One region of the Bacillus sp. 3255 genome, then DNA from elsewhere that is predicted to be linked to it. Evidence: a T-box and tRNA genes for the amino acid it is inferred to sense, from the RefSeq annotation. Region 1 holds a T-box; the other holds one or more tRNA genes.

Evidence for each region. A T-box is a leader RNA that pairs with one kind of tRNA and senses whether it is charged. The one in region 1 lies ahead of leuS (leucine--tRNA ligase), so its partner is inferred to be a tRNA-Leu.
Region 2: it has a tRNA-Leu gene. The T-box ahead of leuS (leucine--tRNA ligase) is inferred to sense a tRNA for this amino acid. The anticodon was not compared.

What each region holds. Positions count from the first base shown of each region.
Region 1 covers NZ_JAVDUS010000005.1:7,868-14,717, reverse strand. Annotated here, with positions in the region: gene leuS (leucine--tRNA ligase) at 1-2,433, opposite strand, end outside; T-box leader at 2,499-2,737, opposite strand; gene J2X61_RS08800 (class I SAM-dependent DNA methyltransferase) at 2,805-3,563, opposite strand; gene J2X61_RS08795 (CvfB family protein) at 3,565-4,458, opposite strand; gene rsfS (ribosome silencing factor) at 4,455-4,802, opposite strand; gene yqeK (bis(5'-nucleosyl)-tetraphosphatase (symmetrical) YqeK) at 4,822-5,388, opposite strand; gene J2X61_RS08780 (nicotinate-nucleotide adenylyltransferase) at 5,378-5,965, opposite strand; gene yhbY (ribosome assembly RNA-binding protein YhbY) at 5,978-6,271, opposite strand; gene aroE (shikimate dehydrogenase) at 6,292-6,850, opposite strand, start outside.
Region 2 covers NZ_JAVDUS010000037.1:21,620-28,469, reverse strand. Annotated here, with positions in the region: gene J2X61_RS35740 (hypothetical protein) at 1-418, opposite strand, end outside; gene J2X61_RS35735 (xanthine phosphoribosyltransferase) at 702-1,271, shown strand; gene J2X61_RS35730 (hypothetical protein) at 1,352-1,678, shown strand; gene J2X61_RS35725 (hypothetical protein) at 1,740-2,063, opposite strand; gene J2X61_RS35720 (hypothetical protein) at 2,210-2,470, shown strand; gene J2X61_RS35715 (adenosylcobinamide amidohydrolase) at 2,460-3,233, shown strand; gene J2X61_RS35710 (hypothetical protein) at 3,290-3,469, opposite strand; tRNA gene J2X61_RS35705 (tRNA-Leu) at 3,589-3,673, shown strand; gene J2X61_RS35700 (DUF695 domain-containing protein) at 4,032-4,850, shown strand; gene J2X61_RS35695 (Bax inhibitor-1/YccA family protein) at 4,952-5,605, shown strand; gene J2X61_RS35690 (hypothetical protein) at 5,785-6,066, shown strand; gene J2X61_RS35685 (YqzE family protein) at 6,144-6,335, shown strand; gene J2X61_RS35680 (hypothetical protein) at 6,380-6,850, opposite strand, start outside.

The DNA.
Region 1 (6,850 bases):
TCCTTTGACAACAATCAATTTGCGAACGGCCTTTCCGGCGGTCGCTTCTTTGACTTTGTCCAGACCGAAGGCAATTTGTTCCATCGCCGCTTCGTCTGTATCTTTGGAGATCATCGTACGCTCCACGATCTTACCGTTCACTTGCACAACGATCTCGATCTCATTATCGACCGTCCATGCTTCATCATAAGCCGGCCATGGCTCGTAAGTGATGGATGTCGTGCCGCCCAGCTTCTCCCAAAGCTCCTCCGCCAAGTGCGGGGCAAGCGGCGAAAGCATTTGAACGAAGTTTTTCATCGCTTCCAGCGGCAAGCGGTCGGTTTTGTACGCCTCATTGACGAAAATCATCATTTGGCTGATCGCCGTATTGAAGCGAAGCGCCTCGAAATCCTCGGTAATCTTTTTGATGGAACGATGCCACGTGCGTTTGAACGTATCGCTGCCAAGCGTTTCGTCAGCGCTGATTTTGGACTGCAGCTTGCCGTTCTCGTCTACGAACAATCGCCAAACACGGTTCAAGTAACGGTAAATGCCGTCTACGCCGGTCGTGTTCCACGGTTTTGTCGCCTCCAGAGGTCCCATGAACATTTCGTACATGCGCAGCGTATCGGCCCCCTGATCGTTCACAATATCATCCGGGTTGACGACGTTACCGCGGGATTTACTCATTTTCTCCATGTTCTCCCCGAGAATCATCCCTTGGTTCACAAGCTTATGGAACGGTTCCTTGGTGTGGACGAAACCGAGATCATACAGCACCTTATGCCAGAAACGCGCATACAGCAGGTGAAGAACCGCATGCTCCGCGCCGCCGATATACAGATCGACAGGCAGCCATTTCTTCTGCAGCTCCGGCGAGCAGAACTCCTGGTCGTTGCGCGGATCGATGAAGCGCAGGTAATACCAGCAGCTGCCTGCCCATTGCGGCATCGTATTCGTCTCGCGGCGGGCTTTCATGCCGGTTTCCGGATCGATGGTATTCACCCATTCGGCAACGTTCGCCAGCGGCGATTCCCCGGTGCCTGACGGCTTGATCTCATCGACCTGCGGCAGCAGAAGCGGAAGCTGGTCGACAGGGACAGGCTTCATCGTACCGTCTTCCAGATGAAGAATCGGAATCGGTTCGCCCCAATATCTTTGACGGCTGAACAGCCAATCTCTCAAGCGGTACGTCACTTTGCCGCGGCCTTTTCCGTTCTCTTCCAACCATGCGATCATCTGCTTGATCGCCTGCTCGTTGTTCAGGCCGTCAATCGGTCCGGAATTCACGTGAGGGCCGTCGCCGGCATACGCTTCCTTCTCCACATCTCCACCCTTAACGACTTCGATAATCGGCAGATCGAACTGCTTCGCGAACTCCCAGTCACGCTGGTCGTGTCCCGGAACCGCCATAATCGCTCCGGTTCCATAACCGCCAAGCACGTAGTCGGCGATCCAGATCGGCACTTTGCCGCCGTTCACCGGGTTAATCGCATAAGCGCCCGTGAATACGCCGGTTTTGTCCTTCGCCAGATCCGTACGCTCCAGATCGCTCTTGCGGGATGCTTTCTCCTGGTACTCCTTCACTGCAGCTTCCTGGTCACCTGTCGTAATTTGCGCGACAAGCTCATGCTCAGGCGCAAGCACGCAGTAAGTCGCTCCGAATAAAGTGTCCGGGCGCGTCGTGAACACGGTCAGACTCCGCTCCGCATGTCCTTCGATCGCGAATTGTACTTCCGCCCCCGTGGATTTGCCGATCCAATTGCGCTGCATATCCTTGATGCTCTCCGACCAGTCAAGCTCTTCCAGATCTTCCAGCAGCCGCTCGGCGTACTCGGTAATTTTCAAAATCCATTGACGCATCGGTTTGCGGATAACCGGATGACCTCCGCGCTCGCTCAAGCCGTCGATCACTTCTTCATTGGCAAGCACGGTACCCAGCGCCGGGCACCAGTTGACCGGCACTTCGTCGACATAAGCGAGCCCTTTGTTGTACAGCTGGATGAAGATCCACTGCGTCCATTTGTAGTACTCCGGATCCGTTGTGGAAATCTCGCGGTCCCAATCATAGGAGAAGCCCAGCGATTTGATTTGGCGGCGGAACGTATCGATATTCTTCTTCGTGAAATCGCGCGGGTCATTGCCTGTGTCCAGCGCGTATTGCTCGGCCGGAAGACCGAAGGCGTCCCACCCCATCGGGTGAAGCACGTTATAGCCTCTCATCCGTTTGAAACGGGAGACGATATCTGTAGCCGTGTAGCCCTCCGGATGTCCGACGTGCAGGCCGGCTCCAGACGGATATGGAAACATATCGAGGGCATAAAATTTCGGCAGCTCCGAATTATCCAGCACCTTAAATGTTTTGTTCGCATCCCAATAGGCTTGCCATTTCGGCTCAATCGCTTGCGGATTGTAGCCTTGTACTTCCCTTGCTTCTTTGGTTTCCTGTGTCATGTTCAACTTCCTCCCTGTGTACGGCGCTACAAGCGCCAAAAAACCTCTCATCGCTAGCGGATATCGCTAGGGACGAGAGGTTAGATTCCCGTGGTACCACCCTAGTTAACACCAGGCATACTTTGCCCGTGTTCACTCTGCCCCTTAACGCGGGTGAAACGATCCGGCTAGCGCCATCAACCTTCATAGCGGTTCACCTTCTAGCTCCAAGGCGAGTTCACAAGCTGCACCTGCCGGCTTCCACTCTTACACCGGCTCTCTGTAAGATGCTGTACATGTTACTAGTCCTCTTCCAAGCTTTGAAATCATCTAATTAGCTTTGATTATATGTAAAATAATGCCGTACTGTCAAGCGGCACCCGGCTTCCGCCTTATTTCTTCGCTATAAAGAAAGCCCGCTCCGTAAGCTCGGTCGGCTGCTCCCACGTAAAATCCGCAGCTATCCGGACTTCACGAAAGCCCGCTGCTCGCAGCATTTGCTCCAGCCAATCCAAGTCATATGCGCGCTGCTCATGCGATTCGTCGATGCGCCTGAACAAAGCCCTGTTCCCGCTCTCCTTCACAAAGATGGTCAGCTCATGCTGGATTTGTACGCGCTCCTCGTCAAGCTCGCTTGTCCAGATGTAGGCGACGTCATCTTCGTTCAAATAGAACGGCTGGGTCTCCGCGTAAGTGAACAGTTGTTGCGGCGTATGTACGTCAAAAAGGAACAAGCCGCCCGGTTTCAAGCCGGCGTACGTCTGCCGGAACGCATCCGCAATATCCTCTTCCTCCAGCAGATAGTTCAGGCTGTCGCAAAAGGAAATCGCCGCGTCGACAGGCTCGCCGAGCTCCCATTCCCGCAAATCCTGCTGCAGCCAGCGAATCGCTCCGCCGCGAGGCTGGGCGCTCTCCCCGGCTTTCTGCTCAGCAACTGCGAGCATGTCCTCGGACAAATCGATCCCCGTCATCTGGTAGCCCTCCGCTGCCAGTGGGATTGTCAAGTTCCCCGTACCGCAGCCAAGATCGACGATCGAAACAGGCTTCACGCCGAACCGCTCAAAGCTCTCCAGCACGAATCGAAGCCAGTCCTTGTATGGCATCGTATCCATTAACCGGTCATACGTATATGCAAATTGTTCGTAGCTCATTTTAACCGGGGTTCTCCTCTTTTTTCAGATAGGTCCAATCGTCCTCCTGATAAATGAGCCCGTCCTTCATCAGCTTGCCCAGAGCCCGCTTGAACGCCGACTTGCTGAGACCGAACTTCTCTTTGATAATGTCCGCTGAGGTCTTGTCCGAAAAAGGCATGGCATTGCCGGCTCTTTCCTGAAGTACGCTGAGAATTCGTTCGGCGTCCTCGTCCCGCCCCTTTTCCTTCGGCTGCCGCATCGACAGATTGACGCGGCCATCCTCTTCGCGGACATAAGCGACGCGCACATCGACCAGCTCGCCCATCCGCAGCAGCCTTGTCCGCTCCATCGGAGCAATGAGTCCGATCACGCCGAAGCCAAGAACTCCCGCCTCGCATACGACGAAGGTTCCCATTTGGAGCGGCCTGTACACGCGCGCTTTCACCCAGCGGTTGCTCCAGCTCGACGGAGCCCGCACGCATAGCGGAGCCAAATCCTCTTCCAGCGCGAGCTTCGCGATTAAGCGCCCCTGCCTGTCATGCGCCAATGTCGCAAACACCTTGTCCCCCACTTGGGGGCGCAGCTCTTCAAGCTCAGGTACGTTGCGGTATGGAAGCAGCAGATGGCGTCCGAGGCCCATCTCGAGAAAGTATCCGAATCTCGGATGAATATCGACGACTTCCAGCAAACCGACCTCGCCCATCAACAGGTGCGGGCGTTTCATCGTCGCCATTAACCGGTCCTGCGTATCGTGGAACAGGAATGCTTCCACTTGGTCGCCGTCTTTAATTTTGCCTGCAATTTCCGCATACGGCAGCAGCACGTCCTGATAGCCGTCGCTCAGGTAATAGCCGTTCGGCGGAACTTCCCTCGCCACCTCAAGGGTCACGAGGGATCCTGCTTCCAGTCTCATACGCGCTCCACAACTTTGGCATCGGACCAAAGTCTTTCGATGTTATAATATTCGCGGTCATCGCGGTGGAATACGTGCAGAACCACATCTCCCAGATCGAGCAGAACCCATCTTGCCGTATCTACACCTTCATAGCCGCGGATCGGCACGCCGAGCTCATGCGCTTTCTTTCGGGCTTCTCCGGCAATCGCTTGTACTTGGGTTTCCGAATTTCCATGGCAAATGACGAAATAGTCAGCGATTAGCGATACCCCTTGCAGATTGAGCGTAACAAGATCGTGCGCTTTTTTGTCCTCCGCCGCATCCACTACAAATGCCAAAATTTCCTCTGGGTTTTTAATCATTCAATCAACCTCCGCTAAATTATTCATTTAATTGTTGAAGCAAATCATTCCGCGTCAAGATCGTCAGCGGGTAAATGCGTTTTCCTTTTTCGATCAGGAATCGGATCGTCGAATCGAAGCCGATCACCAGCGCTTTCTCCAAAGAGCTTTCGGCCGCTTGACGAATGGACTCTACACCGGGAAATTCCCGGCTGGGTTCCATATAATCCGCCAGACATACGATTTTGTCCAGCAAAGTCATCTGCTCGCGGCCCGACGTATGGTACCGGATCGCATCCAAAATCTCTTCATCCGCAATTCCGAATTGCGTCTTCGCGATGAACGCTCCGGCGTGCGAGTGCCATAGTTCCTTGTCATAGTCCAGCAGATCTGGGGGCAGCCCGTTATCGCGGATAATCTTAGCTTGCTCCTGAACGGGCCAATACTTGCAATAGTCATGCAGAATTGCGGCAAGATCGGCTTTGACAGGATCTCCTCCGAACCGTTTGGCGAGAATGACGCTCGTTTCCATGACACCCAGCGTATGCAGCCAGCGCCGCTCAGGCATCTGCTCTTTCACCGCCGCAATAAGCTCTTCACGCTTCATACAGCCGGTTCACCTCCATGTAACCGTTCACGGCCTCCGGCACCAGATAGCGAACCGAACGCCGCCGCGACCGTTCCTCGCGGATCGCCGTTGACGAAATTTCCACAATCGTCATGGGAACAATCGTTACGCGATTCCGGATGTTTGCCGGCATATACGTCATATCCAGCTCGTAGCCCGGTCTGGCTAAACCGATAAAACGAATATGCCGCACGATGTCATCGATGCGATGCCACTGCGGCAAATATTGGACCATATCTGCACCTATGATATAAGCAAACTCCTTATCGGGATGCTCATTGCGCAGCAACTCAATCGTATCGATACTATAAGATACGCCGCCTTTGTTGATTTCGATATCAATCGGACGAAAAAAAGGATTCCCCTCCGCTGCGAGACAGACCATCTCCCAGCGCTGCAGGGTCGTCGCTTTCGGCGCATTCGCCTTATGCGGCGGCACGTTAGCCGGCATGAGCCATACTTCGTCCAGTCCCGCTTCCACCCTCGCCCGCTCCGCCGCGATCAAATGACCGGTATGGATCGGATCGAAGGTGCCTCCCATTATTCCGACAAGCATGCTTCCACCTCTTTAGCACGGCAGTTCGATCTTCTTCTTGTCACGCGATTCTTTGTACAGCACGACGATTTTGCCGATGACCTGTACCAGCTCCGCGCCGGATTTCTCGGACAGCTCCGCTCCAACCTCAGCGCGGTCTTCCCCGCTGTTATTCAGAACTGTAATCTTGATCAGCTCCCGAACCTCCAACGCTTCTTGAATGTGACGAATCAAATGTTCGTTCACGCCGCCTTTGCCAACTTGAAAAATCGGATCTACATGATGCGCCAATGAGCGCAAATAACGTTTCTGTTTGCCTGTTAACATCGATGTCCCTCTATTCATTCTTATTCAGCTAACGACTGCTCTACCACCTGTCTCATCGCCTCAACGGGCGCAGGTGTGCCAGTCCAGTATTCGAAGGCATATGCCCCTTGATAAATAAACATGCCGAGTCCGCCATGAATGCGGGCGCCGACGGCCTCCGCTTCACGGAGAAAACGCGTAATGCGCGGGTTATAGATCAGATCGCTTACGAGATGATGCTTTCGAAGCAGCTCGACCGGCATCGGCAGCTCCTCGGTATGAGGGTGCATACCTGCGGAGGTCGTATTCAGCACGAACTGAACGTGATCCACGACGTCCGCCACCTCATCCAGCCCGAGTCCGACCGTCTTGGTATAAGTGCCGATCGTCTCGGCCAGCTCAAGCGCCCGTTCTTTGGTCCGGTTCGCGATGTAAATGCAGCCTGCGCCTTCTTTGGCCAGCGCATAGGCAACGCCTCTCGCCGCTCCTCCGGCACCTAGGACAAGCACATTCTTGCCCTTCAATTCGATACCTGTTTCCTCTTTGAGCGAGCGCACGTACCCGATGCCGTCGGTATTGTATCCGGTCAGCTTGCCGGCA
Region 2 (6,850 bases), on a different contig from region 1:
CCATCACAAATTGTTTCTTCGCTTTACCGAATCGCTCCAGCACCACGTCCTTGCTCGTACCGAGCTTCAGCCCCATCAGAGTCGGCTTCTCCTGCTGGTACACATCCTCCGCCTTCACCTTCGGCTTTGTCGTCGGTTTCGCGCTGGCTGACGATTGCGGAAGATCGGACAAATCCGTTTTGTTCGTGTTCGCCACTTGGGCTTCATGCTTGGCCGGCGTATCCTCCGCCGGAGCAGACGGAAGCGGTGACTCTACCGTGATAACGGTTGGCGAGGCTGACGGTGATGTGCTCGGCGTCTGGATCGAGATGGCGGAATCTATGGTAGGCTGAGGGGAAGGCGCAGATGACTTCTCGCATCCAGCTACGACGAGCGAAGCAAATGCGACTGGCACGAAGCCAAGTATGATGGGTCTCATCGGATTGTTCATCGTCATCTATCCTTTCTGCCGCATATTTATTGGAAAAAAAGTAACATTACTTATCATACCGCTTTCTACAGCTTGAACTCAACCGATCTGGTGAAATATTTGTGAGCAATCTTAGGCAAATTCATATAAGTAAAACCTTGTATTAGTATAGACACCTATTGCGGCGTAAAAGTTTCACTGTGCCAGGGGATATTCGCAAATTGGGACTTGAAACCTACTTCGTCATTATGGTAACTTACTCATAATAGACAGGATTAAGGGGGCCAGTAGCATGGAATTGTTAAAGCAGCGTATCCTAGAGGTCGGTGTCGTTGTATCGGATAAAGTACTCAAGCTGGATGCCATTCTTAATCATCAGGTGGATCCGGCGCTAATCATGGAGATGGGGCGGGAGTTCGCCCGGTTGTTTCGGGAAACGAAGCCGGATAAGGTGTTGACGGTGGAATCTTCCGGAATTCCGATTGCCTATACGACGGCTCTGCATCTCGAAGTTCCGATGATTTTCGCCCGCCGTAAGAAAACGCTGACGATGGATCAGGATACATACAGCGAACGCGTGCCGTCCTTTACCAAAGGGATCGTCACCGATATTATGGTATCCTCGCATTTGCTGCACAAAGGGGAACGCATTCTCCTGATTGACGACTTTATCGCCAATGGCGACGCAGCACGGGGCTTGATTCGCATTATTGAGAAAGCGGAGGCGGAACTCGTCGGCGTAGGGATTGCGGTGGAGAAAATGTTCCAATCGGGGGGCAATTCCATCCGCGAGCGGGGGATTCGCGTAGAATCATTAGCCCGCATTGCCTCGCTGGAGAACGGGCAGATCACTTTTGACTGATTTTACATCACGTCAATGGCTTCCCTGAAACCGAATTATCCATTATAATGGTTACAAGGTGAGAGAGGAGGCTGACATCTATGGGTATCGAAAATGGTTCCATTGAATATTTCATGACTAAGCTAGGGGAAGCCAAAACACATTTTGAGCGTGCTCTTGATTGTAAGCATACGGAATTTGATGATCTGTATCCGTATATGATCGAACATCCTCAATTTTTTTGGTACAAACGCTATGTCGCCTGGTCAGAGTTGTTAACGATCGTGAAGCTTTGCACAGAGCTGAATATCGAATGGGAACAGCAATTTACCGCGGCTCAAGTGGAATATATTCAGAAGCGCGTCATGTCGAGCAAAGTGCTTGATTTCTGGTTCGAAACGAACGATTCGAAAGAGCATGTAAGCTAACGAAACGTATAACAAGAGGCCAATGGATCCGTGTAGGATTCGTTGGCCTCTTTTTTTACTGCTATATCCCGTTTTCTAGAATTTCCATGCTCTCGATGTGCTGTTTCGTCTGATCATTGCCCAATCGGTGTAAGGTTCTGTAGATTTCGGTCAAATAATAATCGTAATCCTGATTAAACTCACTGGTTTCCGTGGAATAAACCTTCCAAGGGTACCATGAAGTTGCGTAGCTGGCTTGTGAAGAGTTGTCAATTTCCTCGAGGAGCTCCTGCAGCTGGTCAATTTCTTCGTCCGTTGCCGAGATGGAAAATTCATAATTCAACGCGGAGGGGTCTTCCAGTACCTCGCCGGTACCGACGTTCACGTAGTAGGTTTTTTTGTCCAATCGAATACCTCCCAAGGGGTAAAATAGCGATCTCCTTCTTTCGTCTAGGTTAAGTTAACCTGAGTCCGGAGCATTTATGTAAGTTTCATCGGGACAGGAATTGGTGTATGCTAAGGGGGTAGAAACGGATATTGGAGGTAAAAGGTATGATATCGGAAGAGCAGCTGGATCAGTTCCGTATTGAGAGCACATTACTCCGCGTTATTCGCGACGTTTCCCCCAGAAATGATGTCCGCGGCATCGTAGTCGCCTGGGACGACGAGAGCGTGCTTATCCGCAAAAAAAATCGCAGAGTCGTCAAGCTCTCGCGTCATTATGTATATCAGCCCTATGAGGCGGAGAGACCGCCGGAATTCATGCTGCCGCAGGACCCGATCGAGCCCGATGACCTCTCCGATGAGGGATAACGGGAATAATCGTGGTGCTCATTCCGCGGCGGGCATCCCGATCGCAGGTCTGCGAATGGAACTGGTGAATGCTGCTTATGGAAGCTATTTGCTGATTCGCTGTGATACGGCGCTCCGGACGTTGAATTCGTCCCCGTGGGGCGGCGGTTTCGGCATGCATACGGCCTTGATGAACCGGCAGGTGGACAAGCTGTATAATGAGGCCGATCCGCTAAGCGAGATGGACGCATTCATGCGTCGGGAGGGGCTGTCGCCGGGCGAAACCGCGGGGATGCTTACCGCGGCTATGGTGAAGGATGCCGGCTACCGGACATTGACATGGACGGGGGACGGTGTAGAGGAGCTGGGCCATGCACGCAGCAGCGCGCATGAGCAGGAGCGCTTGCACGTCTGCGCATGGGTTACCGTCGGCTTGGGCAATAAAGCCAGGGCGGGTGCGGTGCTTCCCGCAGCATCACTTTATCCTGGCACGATCAATACGATCCTCGTGATCGATGCCCAGCTGACGGACGCCGCGATGGTCAATGCGGTGATCACGGCAACGGAGGCCAAGGCCGCTGCGCTTCACGACCTGGGCATTGTAACGGCGGATGGCAAGCCGGCAACGGGGACGACGACGGATGCGGTTCTCGTCGCGGCAACAGGGCGCGGGCGGACGTACAGTTACGCAGGAACCGCTACGGCAGTCGGCTACATGATCGGCCGAACGGTGTACGAGGCGATTATGGCATCGGGACGAATCTATGAGAAGACGCCCTATTAGACCGGCAAGGATCTAAAGGGCGTCTTCGGTTGGGGATGCAGGTAGAGCAGCGCTTGTCAGCTTCTGCGGAAAACGCCAAAGGCTAGTCCCGCTGTTACCGCGTCTACGCCGTCTTCGTCGTTGTCTTCATTCTTGAAGTTGGGGTCATGCACAATCGCTTGAGCTTCCCCTTCCGTAAGATGGCGCTTATTGCCGGTATATTTCGGTTCGAGCGCCTCAATTTCTTCTTTATCCATGGGTATCACTCCTTCGGCAATAGGGTTAGGAAGTAGCAAGGGAATTATTCACGAATTGTAAAAGAGCATTGACGAGCCCCCATAATCTATGGTATATTAATTCTCGTTCCACATTATATGCGGTCATGGCGGAATTGGCAGACGCGCACGGTTCAGGTCCGTGTGGGCTAACCCCCCGTGGAGGTTCGAGTCCTCTTGACCGCATCCAACCACAACAACCCCTTCAGCTATCTGGAGGGGTTGTTTTATGTTATGCTTCGGGAAAGTTAGCTTGCTAAACGGGCATGTCATGGAAACTTGGCCGTTAATCGACTCAAAGTCTGGCGGGCGTTTCCCCATTATCGCATAGAATCGCCCGAGGGGCGGGGGAAACTGGGCTGGCGAAACTGGCAAATGCGCTCGCGTTCAGAGCCCACCACGGTGCGCTAGAGCAGCTCCCGGGAGGAGCTCTCGCCGAACGTCCGATAGGAGCAGCGGGAACCATGTTCTTTTTTAAAGGAATGGGGAGGGAAGGGCGCTAATATATAAGGTAGATAATCGGGCAAGGAATGGGGGACCACCTGTGGAAGAGGATTGGAATTTGTTTGAGCGCATCCGGGATCAAGAGCAAGTGCTCATTTTCATGAACACGGCTTTGAAATCCAGGGTTCCTTTCATAGGCTATGGTCATCGCATTACGATCGTATTCAATATGTACAGCCTCTGGGATCTGTCGGGCAGTTCGACTCAGAAGGCACAGCGGTTGTTTTACGAGCTGGAGGACAGGCTGATTTGCCGGATGAAGGTTAAGGATTTTGCGATCTACGCAGGACGGATTTCTTCCCACAACAAAATGGAAATGTACTTCTACGCCAGAGAAGATTGGGATTGGGAGCCCGAACTGAAGAGAATTATGGCCGATTTCCCAAGCTTTCGCTACTACTCGGCAATGACGGCGGATCCGGAGTGGAGCTTTTATTTGAATGAAATGGCGCCCTCTGCACTCGAAGAACAGTGGATGCGCAATGCCAAAATCGCTTATGCGCTCAAGCGCCGCGGGGATAATTTGGAACTCGTGAGGGAAGTTCAGCACTGGATGTATTTCTCGGATAGCAAGCGGATGAATGAAGTGAAGAGCAAGGTCGGTCAGCTGGGCTACCGCGTGATCGCCTCGGAAATGGATACGGAGCGGGTCGTGGAGCCCTACGTTCTGCAGATTAGCAAAATGCACACGCTCGATGTGCCGACGGTCAATGAAATTACGAAAGAGCTGTTCGAATTGGCTTCCGAAGGCGGGGGGACCTATGACGGGTGGGGGACAAGGCTGAAGCTGAAACTTCCGGCGAAAATACGCGCACGCGTGAAGCGGATCTTCCTGAAGTTCATCTCGACTTTCCGGTAAGAGGAGCTGGAATCCCAAGCCTGTAGCGGTTTTCATGAAATTTAGCTATAATACATAGTATAGATTGTACATGTTTTTTAATAAAGGAGCTGGTATCGTTCATGGATAGAACAGTCACGGTTTCACATTCGGGCAGCTTTGCCCACGTGCTTCAAACTTTTGCCATCTCGCTCCTCGTTTCCTTCCTGGGAACCTTGGTCGGAGCTATGGTCGTTCCGCCTTCTATGGTCATGCTTTTCGTCATCGTCGAAGTGGTGATGCTGGTAGCGGCCATCGTGATTCGGATTCGCGGCAAGCATATCGGATACGGATTCCTGTATGCCTTCACAGCGATTTCCGGCGTTACCTTGTACCCGGTCATCATGATGTACGGCGGCATGCTCGGAGCTAACGTCGTATCCGGCGCATTCTTCGCAACAGCGGCCATTTTCGGCGGACTGGCCTTCTACGCTTCGCGTTCGCAGCGCGATTTCAGCTTCCTGGGCGGGTTCCTGTTCGCAGGAACGATCGGTCTTGTGCTGATGAGTGTCATCGGCATGTTCGTTAATTTTGGCTCGATTACGAATCTGGTATGGTCGATGATCGGGATCTTAATTTTCAGCGGATGGGTGCTCTACGATGTTGCTCAATACCGCAACGGTGTGGCATCGGAGGAAGTGCCGCTGGCAGCGCTCAACATTTATCTCGATTTCATCAATTTGTTCCTGTATATCTTGCGTTTTCTGGCCTCTATCGCCGGCATTAACAGAGACTAAGGCTTCATTCACCCAAAGCACGCTCGAAACCCGCATCGGGAATCGAACGTGCTTTTTCGCGTTATTCCGGCGAGTACGGCGGTTGGCTACAAGCAGCCTATTTTCATGATACAAGCACGATTTGCGCCCTCCCTTCATACAATTTAGTGATCCTATATGGGGAGAGAGGAGAATGACCTATGGCGGCTTGCAGTACATGGACGTATAGAGGGATTTCATCTTCAGTATTCAGATCGTTACAGCAAATAGGCAGGAAACAGGGCTTTTCCATTCCTAACGCAGCATCCGGCAAGTTCATGATAACCGTAGTAGGGATGAATGTCGGTTTTCAATATGCATGGGATATGAATGCCCAGACGCTGCTCTTGCAGTGCGATAACAAGCCGATGCTCCTGGGGTGCGGCACGATCAAGTCATTCGCGGACAAGATCATCATGGAGAGCGGCGGCAAGGTCGGTTGAATGCATGCTTCCACCTGCCTGTACGGTTTAGGGGCCAGTCTCTCTGGTTACAATAGGGAGAAAAGGCAGGTGGGCATATGGCCAAAAGTGATGAGCTGGTTAAATACATAACGCAGCAGGTTGTGACGTATATCGATACGCCGAAGGATGTTCGCCAGCAGGCAAAAGCGGTGAACAAGGAGAAGCGTGAGCATTGGCAAACACGCTGGTTCGGTATGCTGCCGCTGGCGGCCCGGATGTTGTTCGATCAGTTTAAGCCCAAGAAATAAGTTGAACGAAAAAACTGCTTAGCCATTTCGGCTAAGCAGTTTTTTTAGTATAAATGCCCTTGCTCCAGAGCAGGTGTCATCCGGACGTACCTTGGGCCTGCATGATCCAGCACGAGATACGTTTCCCCCGCCTGCCAAGCTTGATAGCCGAGCACGGCGAGCGGCAGCGTGACCTGCCCGTCATATAGCTCCGTGACATAGGTGAGGTGCTCCTTCAGATTCATAGCGCTCTGAAGAGCCGGGAGTCCGGTGATCGCAAGCGGCGTACCGGTGATCCAAGGCATGCGCTCATAAGGATCGAAGGTCGGCTGCAGGGCGGTCTGGGCGCTTTCTGTCAGATCGGAGTAAGCATTCTGGTCGTCCTCCGTCTTAGGGACGGGATCTTCAGTCAGCGGCAGCACCTCGCCGGACTTGGCATCCGCGTACAGGATTTGATCCTGCAGCTTGATTTTCCAAACGGCGGTTAAAGCATCCATATATAATCGGGCTTGGACAATCGTTTCATCAGCGGCGAA